Regions from separate parts of the Vibrio sp. 970 genome, predicted to be linked through region 4. Evidence: predicted binding sites of a transcription regulator. Region 4 holds the regulator's gene; each other region holds the start of a gene.
What was found. Region 4 encodes CRP, which controls carbon source genes, mostly activating them, when cyclic AMP is high. Its sites were predicted from a motif close to TGTGANNNNNNTCACA; they were not measured.
Positions count from the first base shown of each region.

Region 1: a site for CRP is predicted at 2,514-2,529, ahead of R7Q11_RS00270 (NupC/NupG family nucleoside CNT transporter). Genes of this name have one in related genera too.
Region 2: a site for CRP is predicted at 2,328-2,343, ahead of cdd (cytidine deaminase). Genes of this name have one in related genera too.
Region 3: a site for CRP is predicted at 3,640-3,655, ahead of deoD (purine-nucleoside phosphorylase). Genes of this name have one in related genera too.

Region 1 covers NZ_JAWOTW010000001.1:57,772-62,716, forward strand. Annotated here, with positions in the region: gene R7Q11_RS00255 (tryptophanase) at 1-1,233, shown strand, start outside; gene R7Q11_RS00260 (DUF2913 family protein) at 1,312-1,923, opposite strand; tRNA gene R7Q11_RS00265 (tRNA-Leu) at 1,956-2,039, opposite strand; gene R7Q11_RS00270 (NupC/NupG family nucleoside CNT transporter) at 2,601-3,809, shown strand; gene R7Q11_RS00275 (DUF3541 domain-containing protein) at 3,864-4,945, opposite strand, start outside.
Region 2 covers NZ_JAWOTW010000004.1:357,139-362,083, reverse strand. Annotated here, with positions in the region: gene sbcB (exodeoxyribonuclease I) at 1-908, shown strand, start outside; gene R7Q11_RS08625 (CidA/LrgA family protein) at 964-1,338, shown strand; gene R7Q11_RS08620 (LrgB family protein) at 1,340-2,017, shown strand; gene cdd (cytidine deaminase) at 2,448-3,335, shown strand; gene purT (formate-dependent phosphoribosylglycinamide formyltransferase) at 3,479-4,654, shown strand; gene R7Q11_RS08605 (thiopurine S-methyltransferase) at 4,727-4,945, opposite strand, start outside.
Region 3 covers NZ_JAWOTW010000002.1:411,581-416,525, forward strand. Annotated here, with positions in the region: gene R7Q11_RS04395 (hypothetical protein) at 1-1,104, opposite strand, end outside; gene R7Q11_RS04400 (hypothetical protein) at 1,271-2,740, opposite strand; gene deoD (purine-nucleoside phosphorylase) at 2,811-3,521, opposite strand; gene R7Q11_RS04410 (YbgA family protein) at 3,920-4,870, shown strand; gene R7Q11_RS04415 (MerR family transcriptional regulator) at 4,860-4,945, shown strand, end outside.
Region 4 covers NZ_JAWOTW010000025.1:28,053-32,997, reverse strand. Annotated here, with positions in the region: gene R7Q11_RS23095 (phosphoribulokinase) at 121-990, shown strand; gene crp (cAMP-activated global transcriptional regulator CRP) at 1,231-1,863, shown strand; gene R7Q11_RS23085 (DUF1338 domain-containing protein) at 2,000-2,791, opposite strand; gene astD (succinylglutamate-semialdehyde dehydrogenase) at 3,040-4,497, opposite strand; gene astA (arginine N-succinyltransferase) at 4,526-4,945, opposite strand, start outside.

The DNA of each region.
Region 1 (4,945 bases), on a different contig from region 4:
AGTGATAATCAGTGGGCTGGCATCATGATGGGGGATGAATCCTATGCGGGGAGTCGAAATTACTACAACCTGTGTGATGCAGTGGAGCACTTCTTCGGTTATAAGCTCACCGTGCCTGCACACCAAGGGCGTGGTGCCGAGCAAATTTTGTTCCCAGCTTTGATTGAGCGTATGCGTCAGGTGCGTGGTGGCGAAACGCCAGTATTTATCTCGAACTACCATTTTGATACCACAGCGGGTCACATTGAACTCAATGGCGGTAAAGCGATTAACGTGGTAACGGAAGAAGCATTCGACACCACTACGCCTTATGATTGGAAGGGCAATTTTGATATCGATAAGCTGGTGGCAACAATTGAAGCGCACGGTTCGCATAACATTTGTGCAATTATCACCACGATTACTTGTAATAGCTCCGGTGGTCAGCCTGTGTCGATGGAAAACATGCGCAGTGTGTACGAGATTGCAACCAAGTACGATATTCCAGTGGTGATTGACTCGGCTCGTTACTGTGAGAACGCCTACTTTATCAAGCAGCGTGAAGGGGGTTACGAGAATAAATCGATTCTGGAAATCATCCGTGAGATGTACCAGTACGGTGATATGCTCACCATGTCAGCTAAGAAAGACCCGATGGTAAACATTGGTGGCATGTGTTGTATTCGTGATCATAAGGAGTTGTTCCAGGCGGTGCAGACGCGCTGCGTACCCATGGAAGGATTTGTAACATACGGCGGCATGGCTGGGCGTGATATGGAAGCGCTCGCTCGCGGTTTGTATGAAGCCGCGGATGAGGATTTTCTTCACTATAGAATTAGCCAAGTTCAATACTTAGGTGAGCGCTTACGTGAAGGCGGTATTCCGATTCAATACCCAACGGGTGGTCATGCGGTGTTTGTGGATGCCGCTAAGATTTTGCCACATATTCCAGCGGATCAGTTTCCTGCGCAGGTATTGTGTAATGCTTTGTACTTGGAAGCGGGTATTCGAGCAGTAGAGATAGGATCGTTGCTGCTTGGTAGAGATCCGGAAACGGGCAAACAAAAAGTGTCAGAGCTTGAGTTGATGCGTTTGACCATTCCACGTCGTGTCTACACAAACGATCATATGGATTACATTGCGGATGCGATTATCGAACTGAAAAATCGTGCACATGAGTTAAAAGGGCTCACTTTCGAGTACGAGCCACCAGTGCTGCGCCACTTTACTGCTCGATTTAAAGAGATCGATTAACTCAAGTTTAAATCTAGATAAGCAAAAGGCCGCGAGTTTCGCGGCCTTTTTCGATTCGTTTATTTCTTAGCGTTACAGTTACGCTAACTCTAATGTGATGCGAACGAACTGGTCGTCTTGATACTGCACTTCATAATTGAAGGTACCACTGGCGTAAATGCTGCCAAGGAAAAGTGAGCGTTGACTCATTGGTCCGCGGAACAGCATCGAAATAGGAGCGATTAGGGCGTTATTATCATCGAAGTGCTGATTTAAGTTCTCAGAAAGCACACACAGCAAACAGCCGTGTTGGTCGTGAGATAAGTCGACGTCTTCCGGTCGCGATAATAACACGGTAGTCCCCAGTTTCTTCTCAATCTCGTTGATCAGCAGCAAGTAGCTATCTAGATCGGGTTGAGGATTTCTGGGTTTGTCTGCACCGACGCAGCGCTCGAGTAATTCTTCCAGATTTCCGTTCTCACCTTTTGCCTGCTGAGTCAAAGACTTTAACGGCTTTTTAATCAGCTTATAGCGATTACTCTTCAGTTTTGGTTTCAGCCATTTCTGAAGTAAGTCATTACGTTCTTTAAGGGAGAGGCCATGCGAGGACGCGTGAATTTTAAAGTGCAGGTGTAATAAAGCGTGAACCGCAAGCTCACTCAGAAGTTGATTAGCATCTGTAGACTGTCTTGCCTGCTTAGAACTTTGCATTACACTCGAACAAAATTAGGGAAGAAGGATAATGGTGCCGAGAGAGGGACTCGAACCCTCACACCAAAGGCACTAGCACCTCATGCTAGCGTGTCTACCAATTTCACCATCTCGGCATCATGATGCTCTGAATACTCAGAGGCCTCGAAAGAAGCAACGCGAATTGTATAACCAAAATCCACCTGTTGGCGAGAGCAAAATGACGAATTTTGGCTCTTTCGAGTTTGATTGCATATTTATTGGTCACTTTTATGTTTTTTACCATCAACGCCTATCCTTATGCCCTTACTTTTATTAATAGTATGACGACAAAAGAGTACTTTTGCCTAAATTTTGAACGCTTGAACGTTTGCGTAAATAAATGTGATGAATATCTCTTTTTGTTGGCTATACTTGCGTCCCGTTTAAGCGGGAATTAGGGTTTAGTTGTTCAGGACCCTTACCCATACAAGCCGTCACATGGAGCAGGCCAAGCAACATGCTCGCCAGCAGTGAATGACCCCACGGACCGGACCAGCTACGTTCAATTGCTTGTATAAGGTAAAAATAAGATGTCGAACTATTCGTTCTGTCTACATTCTGGATCTAAAAGTGAGTTATCACTCGCTGCGTTGTCCCTTTCTTCTGCCAATTCCTTTGGCTCTTTTTTCTTTTTCAACGTTTAGTAGGTCCAGCTCATGAGTGTTCTATTTAGTCTATTTGGTATTGTTGCACTGCTAGGTTGTGCTTTCCTACTTTCTGAGGGTCGTTCTTCCATTAATTGGAAAACTGTATCTCGCGCCTTGATGCTACAAATGGGGTTTGCTGCGTTAGTGCTCTATTTCCCGTTGGGTCAAGCGGCGCTGGCGAGTTTAAGTAATGGTGTCGCGGGGCTACTCAGCTTTGCTGATGAAGGGATTAAATTCCTCTTTGGTGACCTCGCTTCTTCTGGCTTTATCTTCGCTATCCGTGTCCTTCCTATCATCATCTTCTTCAGTGCTCTTATCTCCGCCCTTTACTATTTGGGCATTATGCAAAAAGTGATTCAATTTATTGGCGGCGCTATCCAGAAGTTCTTGGGTACGAGTAAAGCAGAGTCTTTGGTTGCAACAGGGAACATTTTCTTATCTCAAGGCGAGTCACCACTTCTTATTCGTCCATTTCTTTCTAACATGACTCGCTCTGAACTGTTTGCCGTGATGGCTGGTGGTATGGCTTCAGTGGCGGGCAGTGTGCTTGGTGGTTATGCTGGTTTGGGTGTCGACCTCAAATACTTGATCGCGGCAAGCTTTATGGCAGCACCAGGTAGTTTGATGATGGCAAAAATCATCGTTCCTGAGCGTCAAACGCCAAGCGATTACAACAATATTGAGCTAGATAAATCAGAAGAAAGCAACGTAATTGATGCGCTAGCAAGCGGTGCCATGGGCGGTATGAAAGTTGCCGTTGCTGTTGGTACCATGCTTATCGCTTTCGTGAGTGTTATCGCGATGGTGAACACGGGGCTAGAAAACTTGGGTGAGATACTTGGTTTCTCTGGCGTAACGCTACAAGCGATTTTTGGTTATTTGTTTGCACCTCTAGCGTGGTTGATTGGTGTGCCAAGCCACGAAATTCTAGCTGCGGGTTCATACATTGGTCAGAAAGTGGTGATGAATGAGTTTGTTGCGTTTATCGATTTTGTGCAGCACAAAGCGACACTGTCTGAGCATACTCAAATTATTATCACTTTTGCGTTGTGTGGTTTTGCGAACATTGGCTCAATTGCGATTCAGTTGGGTTCTATCGGCGTGATGGCACCTGAGCGCCGCAAAGATGTTGCAAGTCTAGGCCTAAAAGCGGTTGCTGCTGGTACACTCGCTAACCTGATGAGTGCGTGCTTAGCGGGCATTTTTATCTCTCTCTAATTTAGATTGAAGATACACACTAAAAACCCGCCTAAATGGCGGGTTTTGTTATTTCTAAGGCTTGGGCATTAAGCCGTAAGGTATCGATTTAAAAGCCTCTGGGTGCTCTTGATAAGTTGGCGCTTTATGTACCCCTTTCCAATCGAGCAGCATGATGGCTAGTACGTTACGGTGTTCGCCGTACTTGAGATCAAAGTTACCGTCGACCGACGGAATCATCCCTTTTTCTGCGTTGATTGCGTGACGAATGGCTTGGCGGGTTTTCTTTACGACCGGATCATGGTCCAAGCCTGCTAACAAAAACGAAATGCCGACTTCCGCAATCACGTCTTCTTTGGCGCGCAGTAGGATAGTGTCGATATTGTTGCGAAAGTAATCATAAATCCATTGGTGTTTCTTCTCGCTTACTCGCTCCTGATAATACTGTGAATCGGCAAAGATGATGTGCGTCATACCATAAAGTTTGTTCCAATACTGCTGAGCTGAAAGCATCTTATCTTTATCGTCGGGGTAGGTGTCACGGAAGGTTTGAGTGAATTCCTCGACCACATCTTGCTCTCCTAACTGACGAAGCCAGTAGACTTGGTTTGCAAGCTGAGCTGCCCATGCTTCTATCATCTCTTTGTCCGTAACGTAACGCGAGAAATCGTAGCGCCTAATAATTTTTCTCAGCGTTTTGTCTTGTTTATGCTTTAGGCCGTATTCGTTTGCTCTTGCCATTGCGCCAAGCAAATCCACACCAAGATAAAGGTACTCAGGATGGTGTTTAGTCACGGTATAGCGTCGCTGCCCTCGTTCGGTTTCTTTCTCTTGATACGTGGTCAGCCTTTGAGATGAATAGAGAATGATGTCTTCTGGTTCAACAACTTCATTAGCAAATTGGTTTAACCGGCTGGCTACTTGTGCCATGTCGGTCCAAATGGCAGCGTGATATTTCTCATCTAATGTTTGGCGGTACATGCGTAAGCCAAAATGGCCCTCTTTAAACGCCGGGAAAGTGAACAGTTCCTGTTCGTAGGTACTACGAATCAACTGCGCTGATTGAGTATTATCTAGAAGCGGTACCTCTTCCTGTGATGCCTGAGCTGCAAAGGTAAGTGAGCAAGAGAGTAAGACCGCTAAGCTAAGAGGTTTAA
Region 2 (4,945 bases), on a different contig from region 4:
GCATAGAACATAGTAACGCGCACGATGCCATGGCAGATGTGGTTGCGACTATCGAAATGGCAAAGAAAGTAAAAGCAGCGCAACCAAAATTGTTTGATTACTTTTTTTCTATGCGCCAAAAGCGCAAGCTCAATGATTTAGTCGACATCGTCAACATGACACCGGTGATGCACGTTTCAGGCATGCTAGGGCGCGAATGTCAGTACACTAGCTGGATTGTGCCTGTTGCTTGGCATCCAACCAATAATAACGCCGTTATCACCATCGATTTAGCGAAAGACCCTCAACCTATTCTTGAGCTATCCGCAGAAGAGCTGCACGAAAGACTCTACACGAAGCGCGAAGATCTTGGTGAATTGCTACCAGTGCCAGTTAAACTAGTTCATTTGAACAAATGCCCTATTCTCGCCCCTGCAAAAACGTTAACGGCTGAAAATGCAGAGTCTATTGGCATTGATCGCCAACAATGTCTCGCCAATCTCGCTTTGTTGCGCCAACATCCTGAAATTAGAGAAAAGCTGATTAGCCTCTTTTCCGTCGAGCGTAAATTCGATAAAAGTGATGACGTCGATACACAGCTTTACGACGGGTTCTTTTCTCCGGCTGATCGCGCAGCTATGGATATCATTCGAGAAACCGACCCGAATAATCTTGCTGCATTAGACATTGAATTTGATGACAAGCGCATTAAACCTCTATTGTTCCGCTATCGTGCGCGTAACTTCCCAGGCACATTAGACGAGCAAGAACAAAGACGCTGGGCACTACACTGTCGAGAAGTGTTTGAAAGCCAAATTGAAGAGTACATGCTGAATTTAGAAAACTTAGTTCACGAACATGAAAGTGACGAAAAGAAGATTGCGATATTAAAATCCGTGTACCGTTATGTAGAGAGCTTAGCTTCCTAACTCCTCCTAATACAAGCGCACCTTATGGTGTGCTTGTTGTTTATATACTGTCAAAATGATTAAAGAACGATTCTTACAACTGATCCAACTGCTCATTTCAATCTTCCTCATCATGGGAGCACTTGGCATCGGAATTACCATTCAAAAGTTCACTGGCGTTTCCGTTCCAGGAAGTGTCATCGGTATGCTCGTACTGTTTTTCTCCATGACTCTTGGGCTTGTAAAAGTCGACTGGGTCAAACCGGGCGCCACGCTATTTATCCGCTATATGATCTTATTGTTCGTTCCTATTAGCGTGGGATTAATGCAACATTTCGATATGCTACTCGCTAATGCCCTCCCTATCATTGCTAGCGCAGTTGGAGGCTCACTCATTGTACTAGTCAGCCTCGCTTGGCTGCTGGACTACTTGTTAAAGGAGAAGCACTGATATGTGGTTAGTTGTTACCATTGCGGTTTTTCTTGTCGCGCGCCAAATTGCAATCAAAGTGAATAATCCTCTAGCAAATCCTTTGCTGATCAGTATTGCAGTGCTCATTCCTTTGCTTACTTACTTAAATGTACCGTTTGAAACGTATTATGCGGATAACGAAGGGATCAGTTTTTTACTTCAACCAGCCGTAGTTGCTCTGGCTTATCCACTATATGAACAACTACCACAAATTAAAGCAAACTGGCGAATCATCACTTTTGCTTGCACAGTAGGCAGTGTGATGTCGATGATGACAACCACCTTGATCGCAGTCGCTTTCAAAGCGGATATCAGTTTAATCGCGAGTCTAGTGGGTAAGTCCGTCACTACACCAATAGCGATGGAAATATCGAGTCACCTCGGTGGTGAAGCCGCCGTTGCAGCGATCTTGGTTCTGATTGTCGGTTTATTGGGCGCAATTTTGGCATACCCAATTTACAATTTGATTGGAATTAAACACCCGATTGCACGTGGTCTGACAATGGGTACAGTCTCTCATGCCTTAGGCACCGCTACTTGTGCAGAGAAACAGCCCATAGATGCCGCGTTCTCATCACTCGCATTGGTTTTATGTGGGATCATAACTTCTATTTTGGCTCCAAGCTTTTTTGCTTTGGCTGTCTGGCTATATCAATAGTTAAGCGCTCTCGGTCTGCCCTCCTTCCGGCAGGCCGTAGCCTTTCCGCTTCTTCCTTACCCTTTTCAAAACCCTATCTTATCTATCAACCTCACCCAGTAATATCGTGAAGGGACTTGATCGAGATATACATTCATAGCATTAGCATTCTAGGTGCTACCACTCGCTCTAGATTACGTAGGTATAAAGTAGCATAGCGGTAAAAGTCGCGTTAGTAACATACTCCTGCTCCTTGGTCATATGAATATATACTGATATGGTTAATTGTGAGACGGAGATAACGCTTCACACCTGTGCAATCGAATACATGTGTGAGCTCACTCTAATTATGTAACAGAATTATCAATTGCATTATTTATCGTGATCTAACGCACGGAACATTTCTATCTTTCACATAGAATAACTGTCCATGCAATAACAAGGATTCAACATGAAAAGTCGCATTGAACAGGCGCTAGCAGGCGCTCCAGAAGCACTTTCCAAACAACTTGCTCCTATCATCCAAGCTGATGATTTTGATGCTACGCTTTCAGTTCAACAATTTGAGCAGTTGCTTTCAGCTACCGGTCTATCAGACAAAGAGCTTCGTGTTGCGCTACTTCCTTTTGCCGCAGCGTACTCCTATGCTCCCCTTTCTGACTTTTATGTCGGCGCTATCGTTCGTGGTCTTTCAGGTCGCCTTTACTTCGGTGCCAACATGGAATTCTTTGGTGTACAGTTGGGTCAAACGGTTCACGCAGAGCAGTCTGCGATTAGCCATGCTTGGATGAAAGGCGAACGTGGTGTTAAGGATATCACTATCAACTTCAGCCCATGTGGTCACTGCCGCCAGTTCATGAATGAGTTATCTACCGCAAACGAGCTTAAAATCCAGCTCCCAGAACGTGAAGAAAAGTCACTTCATGAATACCTGCCTGAAGCCTTTGGACCAAACGATCTCGGTATCGAGTCCGGCTTAATGGCAGAAGTTAAACACCAATTCTCATGTGATGATGAAGACGCACTCATCCAAAGTGCAGTTGAAGCGATGAACATGAGCCACTCTCCATACACCAACAACTTGAGTGGTTTAGCATTAGAGATGACTAGCGGCCGTGTATTCCAAGGCGCTTATGCAGAAAATGCAGCGTTTAATCCTAGCTTGCCACCGCTACAAGTTGCGCTAATCCAAGTTTTACTTGCGGGTGAAACCTTTGACAGCATCAAAGCCGCTGCATTGGTAGAAAACTCTGAAGGTAAGATCAGTCACTTAGCCGATACGCAATCAACGTTGGAAGCGTTGAATCCAGATATTCCGCTTAGTTTTGTCAACGTATAAACGACAAATTCAACAAAAAGCTCTACAACATGTAGAGCTTTTTTATTACCTAAAAACCAAAAGCAAACGTTTGCTTTGTCATAAAACTTCAGTATGATCTCCTGCAATTTATGTCTCATCACTCTATTTTGTAAGGGAACACTATGTTTGGCACTGCAACTAGCGCAAATGCTACCCGTGTATTACTTTTAGGCTCTGGCGAACTCGGTAAAGAAGTCGCCATTGAATGCCAGAGACTTGGTTTAGAAGTGATTGCTTGTGATCGCTATGCCAATGCTCCAGCGATGCAAGTCGCTCACCGTAGTTATGTTATCGACATGTTAGATGGGAACGCCTTAGAAGAAGTTATTACGAAGGAACAACCTACTTACGTCGTACCAGAAATTGAAGCCATCGCAACCGGCAAACTGGTAGAGCTTGAAGAAAAAGGACTGAATGTTGTTCCAACCGCTAAGGCAACCAGGCTAACAATGAATCGTGAAGGTATCCGACGTTTGGCAGCAGAAGAACTGGAATTGACGACTTCACCTTATCGTTTTGCAGATAACTTTGAAGACTTCAAAGCCGCGGTTGAGCATGTGGGTATTCCGTGCGTGGTGAAGCCTGTGATGAGCTCTTCAGGTAAAGGGCAAAGTGTTATCAAGACCGAAGACGACGTTACAAAAGCATGGGATTACGCTCAGGAAGGCGGGCGTACGGGTGCAGGTCGCGTTATCGTGGAAGGTTTTATCGACTTCGATTACGAAATCACTTTATTGACCATCAGAGCCGTTGACGGTGTGCATTTCTGTGCTCCAATTGGTCATCGTCAGGAAGATGGCGACTACCGCGAATCATGGCAACCGCAAACTATGTCAGAAAACGCAGTAAAAGCGGCTGAATACACGGCTGAGAAAGTGGTAAACGCGCTCGGTGGCTACGGCATCTTTGGTGTAGAGCTGTTTGTCAAAGGCGATAAAGTCATTTTCAATGAGGTCTCTCCTCGCCCTCACGATACGGGTATGGTTACAATGATTTCGCAGGAAATGTCTGAGTTTGCTCTCCACGTGCGCGCGTTTACCGGAATGCCAATTAATAATATTGTACAATATGGCCCATCTGCGTCTGCTGTTATTCTTGGACAAGGGACTTCCACAAACATTCGCTTTGAAAACCTAAGCAAAGCTTTAGCTCAACCTCAAACACAAGTTCGTCTATTCGGTAAGCCAGAAATCGATGGTCGCCGCCGTTTAGGTGTTGTCCTTACGCGACGAAAAACCACCGAAGAAGCCGTTCAAGATGCTGTTGAAAGTGCTTCAAAAGTGAATATCATTTATTAAATACGAACCACTCATACAAAAATAGCGCAGCTCAAATTGCTGCGCTATTTCGTGTTCCAAACCGAAGAGAGCCTATTCACTCTCGATTAAGTACACTTCTTCAGAGAAGCGACTTAAGCCTTTTTTCGCAATTTTAGGATGATTCTCGTCAGCTTCATCTACGTTCAAACAAGTAACTTTGTAACCTGAAAATAACTGCTCAATCTCTTCGACCGGCACGCTAAATGGAGGCCCCGCCATCTCTTCTTGAGGATAGTTGAGTGTAACAAGCAAAATACGACCGCCTGGGTT
Region 3 (4,945 bases), on a different contig from region 4:
AGAAACGACATTAGAGAACTGTTTTTCAGGGTCGTATTCGTGTTGAGAGCGAATATGATTGATCAGCTTACGTGCTCGCTGCTCTAGTTGGCGTTTAGAGCCTCTTGCTTTATCCATGCTGATTCGGTGAGTTTGTTCTTTGAGCATTTTGAGTGCGTGCTTACGGTATTTCTTGAACGCGTTAAACGCAGACTCAAAGTCTCCTTGTTCTTCAGCGACTCGTGATTGTTGGAAGCAAATTTGGCTGAGTAGCTCACCGTGGTCGAAACTGAGTGCAGACTCTTCTGCTGCAAGTAGCAACTTGGCAGCGCTGTCTGTATTTTGGCGCAAAAGCTCAAGTCTTGCTCGGCTAATAAAAGAGTGTGCTTTCATCCAAACGAGATCATGCTCAATGGCGAGCTGGTGGGCTTTTTGGGTGGCTTCTTCGGCCGCATCAAGGCGTTCTAGTCCAAGCAGTGCTAACCCTTTAAAGTCCCAGATCTCGGCTTGCCACGTACTGTCATCATGATCTTTTAATACTTCGGTTGCTCCATCCAGTACCGTAAGCATCTCGACAAACTTATTTAGTAAGTAATAGTCCCAAGCTAATAGGATGCGCGCTTTGCCTTCTAACCAAGCAATACGAACATTGTTTGCCACTTTAACGGCTAACTCATGAGTTGAAGCGGCAAGTTGGTGTTCATTAGTGATGCGCCATACATTACCAAGCCCAATTAGAGATTCGATTTGAATTTCAACATCATCAACAAGAGCAGATTGTTCGAGCGCATTAATCCAATATTGTTGCGCGGAATAATACTTTGCTTGGCCCCAATATTGGAGTGCAAAAAGATGGAGAATTTCCGGGAGATGATCGTCGGTTTCAAGCTGTGTTTGTTTGCTGTAAGCGTCTTTGACGAGTTTTAAGCCTTGTCGGTAATCCATTAGGCACCAACAGCATTGCGCCATGATGAGTAAGGCTTTGATCTCTCCGTCCACAAATAAAATTTGTTCCGCGCGGATACGATATTGCTGCGCAATATTAAAGGTATGTTTAGGGGCCGATTTTATTTGGCCTTTAAGCTTAGTGAGATCATCTTCTAGCTGAATTTGGTTTTTATCCAACGTTCACATCCATGACTATCGAACTGGAAATCACACCTAATATTAAGTGGTTAGATGCATGTTTCTTTACCAAAGCGATGCGGATAACGTTTTGGTAAACGATCAGGGGCCGTAATGTATACCGTTACAACCCCTAATTACTACATCTAAATTACCAATAGAATAGCTACGATAGGAGCTGTTTGATTGTCAAAGGTGCATCAGAGACTTCTAACCTTTGTGCAGCGGTAAGACCTTGTTTATCCTGATAGCACAAATTATGCCAAGCTCTGAATATATCTAAAAGAGGTAAAATACCAGCAGGTCGTAATTTGCGACGTGGCTCGTTAATGAAGCTTTCGAAAAGAATCTGAAAGCGGTTTTGATAAAACTTCACATGACGAGTTGTCGCAACGTTAAACCATTTTTCAGGCTCATTTTGATCGCCAGCGAGGTAGCAAATGCCTTTGTGGTTTTCGTTTTGACTAGAGATTGCCCAACGATCGCGCCACCAACTCATATAGGCGATATCGACTTTGCCAAAGGGAGTGCTCATGTCCCAACTAGCGTCCTCTTCTACGTACATCAAGTCGACACTTTTCTCTTTAATACGAGGTAAACAAACGCTCAGTGCAGCTGAACGTAGTAGGGGATCTTGAGGCATGTATAGAGATACACGTTTGTTTGGGCAGCACATATCAAGTACGTGCAAATAGTGTGCATACGAGGTGTATGGCGGACGGACTAATGCCCCTTTTGAAGGGTAATGAAATACAGATAGATTACCAAGAGGGTCTTCTACGTTACCGCGAGCCAAAATTGTTTGGTATTTTTGGTCAATTCGCTCTCTGAGGTGATGAGAAGGTTCCGCAAGCGGCTCACTTGCTTCCGCTACGTACTCCTGGGAAACAAAACGAGACACCTCATCGTAAGGATTATGATCGAGCGTTGCGATTGGCTCTTCATCAGCGGAATAATTGACGTGCTGGCAAAGAATATAGCCAGAATGCGCTTCGCCAGAAACAATCCAATACACACCATTATTGCTGTTCGGTTGCAATGCAATATAGTTTGAGGCCAATTCATAATGCGTTGCGTGGTTTACCCAGCGCGCATCAATGGTTGCCAGCTTGCGGCGGCAGCGGCTAGCTATATGGTCAACATGATCGTAAAAGGTTTTTGGGTTAATACTAAGCTTGCGGCAGATTTCTCGTACGGAATATCCCGTAAACAATAAACCCATCAAGTTCTCTTGAAATTGAAGCTTCTTGTTGGCACCAGACCACTTGTCGACAAAGGTACTTTGACACACTTTACAGCGGTAACGTTGGCGATCGCCACTGTAACCGAAAGCGTGATAGAGGTGTTTGTGAGTGTGGACAGAAAGTCCAAAGTTGTCGCAATCATCATTACGGCAAGCAGGCAACCCGTCACTGTGGACGTGCCGCAGGCGATGAAGTTCGTTCACGACATCGCGATTATTAAGTAAGGGGGGGAAAGCTCCACATTCACGGCATACCATCGCCGGACGCTTAGGGTTCGCATGTTGCAGAACGTAACGCTTTGCATCACTCAATCCAAAGTTGTCACACGCCAATGTTTTACAAAAGTTGAGTTGTAACCCATCTGCGTCTTTTGGCAGTTCGCCGTTAGACACAATCGCCCCCTCGGGATAATTCGGGCAGCCAGCATAACTCTGGCTGCAAATTATTACTTACTATTTGTTCTTAGATGTTGATTGCAGTTTCTAGTGCAACTTTCATCATGTCGTTGAACGACTTCTGACGCTCTTCTGAGCTTAGTTTTTCACCACGGATGATGTGGTCAGAAACTGTCAGGATAGTCAGTGCTTTCGCGCCTAGGTCAGCTGCTACGCCGTAGATACCAGCCGCTTCCATGTCTACACCTAGGATGCCTAGTTTTTCCATCTTCTCGAAGATGTCTGCTTCTGGTGTGTAGAACAGGTCTGCAGAGAATACGTTACCTACTTTTACAGGCACTTCCTGAGCGCGCGCTTGGTTAACTGCTTCTTCTAGAAGACCGTAATCAGCGATTGCTGCGAAATCGTGGTTGTTGAAACGGATACGGTTAACTTTAGAGTCTGTAGAAGCACCCATACCGATAACAACGTCCATTAGTTTCACGTCGTCACGTACTGCACCACAGCTACCTACACGGATAACGTTTTTCACGCCGTATTCAGCGATTAGCTCGTGTACGTAGATACAGCAAGACGGGATACCCATGCCGTGGCCCATTACAGAAACTTTTTTGCCTTTGTAAGTGCCAGTAAAGCCGAACATGTTGCGAACGTCACAAACTTGTTTCACATCTTCTAGGAACGTTTCAGCGATGTATTTAGCGCGCAACGGGTCGCCTGGCATTAGAACTGTTTCAGCGAAATCACCTGGTTGTGCGTTAATGTGTGGGGTTGCCATAAGTGCTCTCCAAAGTTTTGTTTTGATAAAACGCCTCTATTATAGAACGCTATTACCAATTCTGTTGAACTTGTTCGTTTTCGTTGAGGCAATAATATCGGGACGTACAGTAGCCCCTTGAGAGCTTAGTCACAAAAACCACGCATTTAGAAACTGCAACTACTATTGATAACCAAATCTGTTGAAATCAAAAGAGCAATCGATTTGCTTTTGAGCAGTTTGTCGATTGCGCGCACAAATTCTTTGTTTTTGGGCCAAACTTTTTTCTGACAGCTGGTTGATCGAAATACTTTCGAGTGAAGTAAAACGATTAAATTGTACAACTTATTTTCTTGTACAATCTGGAAAGGCTTGCTATAAGTTATACAACAAAACTTTTTGTATAGGGGTGCGTCATCATGGAATCTTCAATCAAAGTAGGTATCAGTTCGTGTGTTTTGGGTGAACGAGTGCGTTTTGACTCTGGTCATAAGGTGAGCAACTTTGTGACTAAAGAGCTCAGCCCGTATTTTGACTTTGTTTCGGTATGCCCTGAAGTCGGCGTAGGTATGCCAGTACCCCGTCCAACAATTCGTCTTGTTTCTAATGAAGAGCGTGTTGCATTGGTTGAAACCAAAAATCCAGAAAATGATCATACCGACAATATGCTCACTTACTCGGCCAATAAAGTAGATGAACTTCAAAGCGAGCAGCTTTGTGGTTACATCGTTTGTGCCAAGTCACCAACTTGTGGCATGGAGCGAGTCAAGGTTTACAGCAAGAACAGTGCTGCGAAAGAAGGTGTTGGCTTGTATACACAAACATTGATGCAAAAAATGCCTTGGTTGCCTGTTGAAGAGGATGGCAGACTTAACGACCCTGTATTGAAAGAAAATTTTATTACTCGAGTATTTTGTCTAAATGACTTTTACGACTCGATGGATGGTGAGCCTACTCGTGGCAAAATCATCGACTTTCATTCGCGCTACAAACTGACGTTAATGGCACACCACCCAGAGTCATACCGCTCCCTTGGCCGCTTAGTCGCTGATGTCGCTAATTATGAAATTGAAGACTTTTACCAAGAGTATCGTTTAGGACTGATGAAGGCGTTAACGAATCGGGCTAGCCGCAAAAATAACACAAATGTGTTGATGCATTTACAAGGGTACTTCAAACGCTCACTAACTAAAGAAGAAAAAGAAGAGTTAGCGACAGTGATTCACGACTACCGTATCGGAATGCTGCCTCTGCTAGCACCACTTACATTGATTAAGCATTACTTAAATACTTACCCAGACGAATATTTAGCAAAACAGAAGTTTTTAGAACCGTATCCGCAGGAGATGAGATTACGCTATGGTTTGTAGTTCAGAAGAAAAACTATACGCGATCCGAGATGTCGCAGAAATCACGGGTGTAAAACCAGTTACGCTGAGAGCTTG
Region 4 (4,945 bases):
TCACATTTTACCGTATCCCACTCGATGACAAGGTATTGTTACGTGCTATAGTGGGATATCGACCGTGCAGTAGTAACTCTACTGCACATTACAGGTAAGTAATTTTCGACAAGGTTTGTCATGTCAGCTAAACACCCAATTATTGCGGTTACTGGTTCGTCCGGTGCCGGCACGACCACTACATCTGAAGCCTTCCGTAAAATGTTCAATATGATGAACGTTAAACCCGCATGGGTTGAAGGCGATAGCTTCCATCGCTTTACTCGCCCAGAAATGGACATCGAAATTCGCAAAGCCCGCGAGCAAGGTCGACACATTAGCTACTTTGGCCCACAAGCTAATGACTTCCCGGGACTAGAAGAGTTTTTCCGTAAGTTCGGGCATGATGGCACTGGCAGCGTGCGCCGTTATCTGCACACGTTTGACGAAGCGGTTCCCTACAATCAAATGCCAGGCACGTTTACACCGTGGCAAGACTTACCCGAAAACAGCGACGTGCTGTTTTATGAAGGGTTACATGGTGGCGTGGTGGATGGTGATGTTAATGTTGCTCAACATGTGGATTTCTTAATTGGCATGGTGCCGATTGTGAACTTAGAGTGGATACAAAAATTCGTACGCGACACTCGCGATCGCGGCCATTCGCGTGAAGCGGTAATGGACTCAATCGTGCGATCCATGGACGATTACCTCAACTATATCACTCCTCAGTTTTCTCGTACTCACATCAACTTCCAGCGCGTACCGACCGTTGATACTTCCAACCCACTTAATGCAAAAGGCATCCCTAGTTTGGATGAGAGTTTTGTGGTGATTCGCCTACGCGGTATCAAGAATGTCGACTTCCCATATCTGCTGGCCATGATTGATGGCTCATTCATGTCACGCCACAACACGATTGTCGTACCCGGCGGTAAGATGAGCTTTGCAATGGAGCTCATAGTTCGGCCTATCCTACAACAGCTCATCGAAACAGGGAAAATTGGCTAAAAACCTGCCTGCGAAGATGTTTACTTTTCATACCGTGATCATGTGCACAGTTTTGCTTACAAAATCTCAATCATGGCACGATTAAAATCAAGAAATCGTTTTCGAAAAAGGATACTATTTCTTACCGAAACACAAGAGAGCTTGCAGCATATAAAAAGTGCTCTTATTCTAGTAGGCCTAATTCAGGCTTAGCTAAAATATGGATAGCGCAAGCGTACCCTGCAGAGGAAGTGAGATATTATGGTTCTAGGTAAACCTCAAACCGACCCAACATTAGAGTGGTTTCTTTCACACTGTCATATTCATAAGTACCCTTCAAAGAGCACGCTAATTCACGCGGGCGAAAAGGCAGAAACTTTGTACTACATCGTTAAAGGTTCTGTTGCGGTTCTTATCAAAGACGAAGAAGGTAAGGAGATGATCCTTTCTTACCTAAACCAAGGAGACTTTATTGGTGAACTTGGTCTATTCGAGGAAGACCAAGAGCGCACAGCTTGGGTTCGTGCTAAATCTCCTTGTGAAGTTGCTGAAATTTCTTTCAAGAAGTTCCGTCAGCTTATCCAAGTAAACCCAGACATCCTAATGCGTCTTTCTGCGCAGATGGCTCGTCGTCTTCAAGTAACTAGCCAAAAAGTGGGTGACCTGGCGTTCCTAGACGTAACTGGTCGTATCGCTCAGACGCTTCTGAACCTTGCAAAACAACCAGACGCAATGACTCACCCAGACGGCATGCAAATCAAGATCACTCGTCAAGAAATCGGTCAAATTGTTGGCTGTTCTCGTGAGACAGTAGGTCGTATTTTGAAGATGCTAGAAGAGCAGAACCTAATCTCTGCTCACGGTAAAACCATCGTGGTTTACGGTACTCGTTAATCTCAAACTAGAGTGACACGAACAAAATTATAAAAGCCACCAATGGCAACATTGGTGGCTTTTTATTTGCTCATGACCAAATGAGATAGGGTGCAGCGAACACTAATGAGTAAGCTTAACAGGTTAACCCTAAAACTTAGCCATTCGTACTTTCAAAGATTTTGTCAGCTGAAGCGGCCACGAAACCTGGGTACAAATCACCATTTTCCATCGGATAGCGCTTAGCAAATTCATAAAACCCGCCAGGGATAATTTCAGTGCCTTCGCTAAAACGAACCGCTACTTTATCAGCCATGGTCGATGACTGCTCTAGCAACACCTCAGGAGTGCCCTTCACTTCACCACCATTTTCATTAATGGTAAACCCAGCGGTACGCAGATGATCGTTTACCTGCTTCACTTCTTCATATTCATTGAGTTGGTTAACGCTCACCGTGAAGTGGTTTGCTCCGTAACCATGCGCCGCAAGCCAAGATGCGTACTCACTTTCTTTAGCCAACGTTTGGTAATCAGCAAAGCTTAAATCCCACAAGCGTCCACCATGTAAGAATGCGCTATCGTTCAGCTTGTCAGCATCGACTTGTGCCACCAAATTTTTCACAATCTCTTGTAGCTCAGGCGAGCACTCTTCAACTTTTAGCTCACTAATAAATACTTTAGGTTGCTTCGGATCTGGGTGCTCATAGTGCTTAGCAACCAGCTTTTTGCTTTCGAAAATGTAATCACCACACGCCTTGTAACCAATAGCTACAAATGGCTTAGCTAGAGTTTCAATACCAAGAGGCGCGATATTGAAGGTACGTAAAGCTATATGATCATTCATCAGAGGCTCATCTTCTTGAAGCAGCTGATGCACTTTAGCAGCCGAAGGGCAAAGACGTTGAATGTAATCTTGCCATAGCGATTCAAATAACACATCGGGCGTCATAACGACTCCTTGTTACGAGATGTAGAGTTTAAAGGTAAGCGGAAGTTGGCTGCTCGTTCACAACAAAAGTTGTCCAGAATAATGAACGAGCAACCATCAACCTGTGACGGTAAATGCCAGTCAGTCAACACGCTTTTCCGAGTCTTTGCTCACTTTTCGTGTTCTGCCAACGATCACTACAACCCATACCTAAATGATGCGCCGGCAAGGTGAGCCGCAATGCATAGTTGCGACTCTATTATTAAAACTTATAGCGCTACACCTGGACTCAATGTTGCAGGCAAGACAGTCTCTTGACCTTCCATTGATGCCATTGGGTACGCACAGTAATCTGCTGCGTAGTAAGCGCTTGGGCGCAAGTTACCCGACGCCCCCGGACCACCAAATGGCGCATCACCGCTTGCCCCAGTAAGCTGGCGGTTACGGTTCACGATTCCTGCACGAATGTGGTCAACGAAGTATTCCCATTCTTGGTCGTCGGTTGAAACCAAACCAGCAGATAAGCCAAAGCGCGTATCGTTTGCTAGCGCCACGGCTTTGTCTAATCCTTCGTAGCGCACCACTTGCAGAAGTGGGCCGAAGTACTCTTCATCTGGTAACTCAGCAATGTTCGTTACATCAATGATGCCTGGAGAAACAAACGCCGCCTCTCCTGCTTTCGCTTCAATCAAGCTTTCACCGCCAAGAGACTGTAGATTAGCTTGTGCATCAAGAATAAACTTGGCTGCCGCGACCGAAATTTGCGGTCCCATAAATGGCGCAGGTTCTGCAAATGGTTGGTCTACGCGAATATTGCGTGTCGCTTCAACGAGTTTGGTGATAAGCGCATCGCCTTTTTCACCCAATGGCACATACAAACGACGAGCACACGTACAACGCTGCCCAGCACTGATAAACGCTGACTGGATGATGGTGTAAACCGTGGCATCCAAATCACCATATTTATCAGAGATCACCATCGGGTTATTACCACCCATTTCTAGTGCGAGCATCTTGCCCGGTTGACCCGCAAATTGACGGTGTAATACATGCCCCGTATTTGCGCTACCCGTAAACAGTACGCCATCGATGCCTTTTGCGTCAGCTAGGGCGATACCAGTTTCTTTCGCGCCTTGAACAAGGTTAATCACGCCTTTCGGCAGACCGGCTTCTTCCCATAACTTCATTGCCAATTCACCCGTCCATGGCGTTTGCTCAGACGGTTTGAAGACTACCGTGTTACCAGCCAGTAGCGCAGGCACAATGTGACCATTTGGTAGGTGGCCTGGGAAGTTGTAAGGACCAAACACCGCCATCACGCCCAATGGGCGGTGGCGCAATACGATTTGGTTGCCTGCTGCTTCACGGCTCGCCTCACCAGTACGGTCATGATAAGCGCGAATCGAAATGGCAATTTTACCTGCCATGGCTGCTGCTTCAGTGCGCGTTTCCCAAATCGGCTTACCAGTTTCTTTGGCAATCACTTCGGCGATGTTTTCGCTGTTCTCTTTTACTTTCTCCGCAAAAGCCAACACGATTGCCTCACGCTCTGAAAATGGACGCTTTTTCCAGTCAATAAACGCTTCACGCGCTGCAGATACCGCCTGGTTCACCTGCTCTGCCGTTGCACCTTTGCCTTGCCAGATCACTTCTTGGTTGTACGGCGACAGAGACGTAAATGCTTCACCCTGACCTTGTACCCATTCACCTGCAATCCAATGTGTCATTGTTTCTATCCTTAAATTCTGTCGTCTGTTACTGCGGAAGAAGGCGAACGAAATCCCCTTCTTCAACCGAAAGTGCATCCGCAACGTCTGGTGCAATCATCACGCTTTGTGTTTCTGCGTCATACGCCGCTTTAGTGACTGTCGCACGGAAGTTCTCGAAAGATGAATTACACATCAAGAAGTCTTGTGTGCTGGAATGTTCAGAGATTTTGACTTGCGCACGGAATGAATGACGTACCGACTCAATATTACGCAGATCACACTCAACCGTTGGGCCACCATCGAAGATGTCGACGTAGCCTCGGTTGGTAAAACCTTCACGCTCAAGCAGCTTCAGCGCTGGACGCGTGTTGTCATGTACTTGACCAATCACGGCTTGCGCTTCTGGGCTGAGCAGGTTGATGTAAATAGGCAGTTTCGGCATCAAGTCGGCGATAAAGCCTTTCTT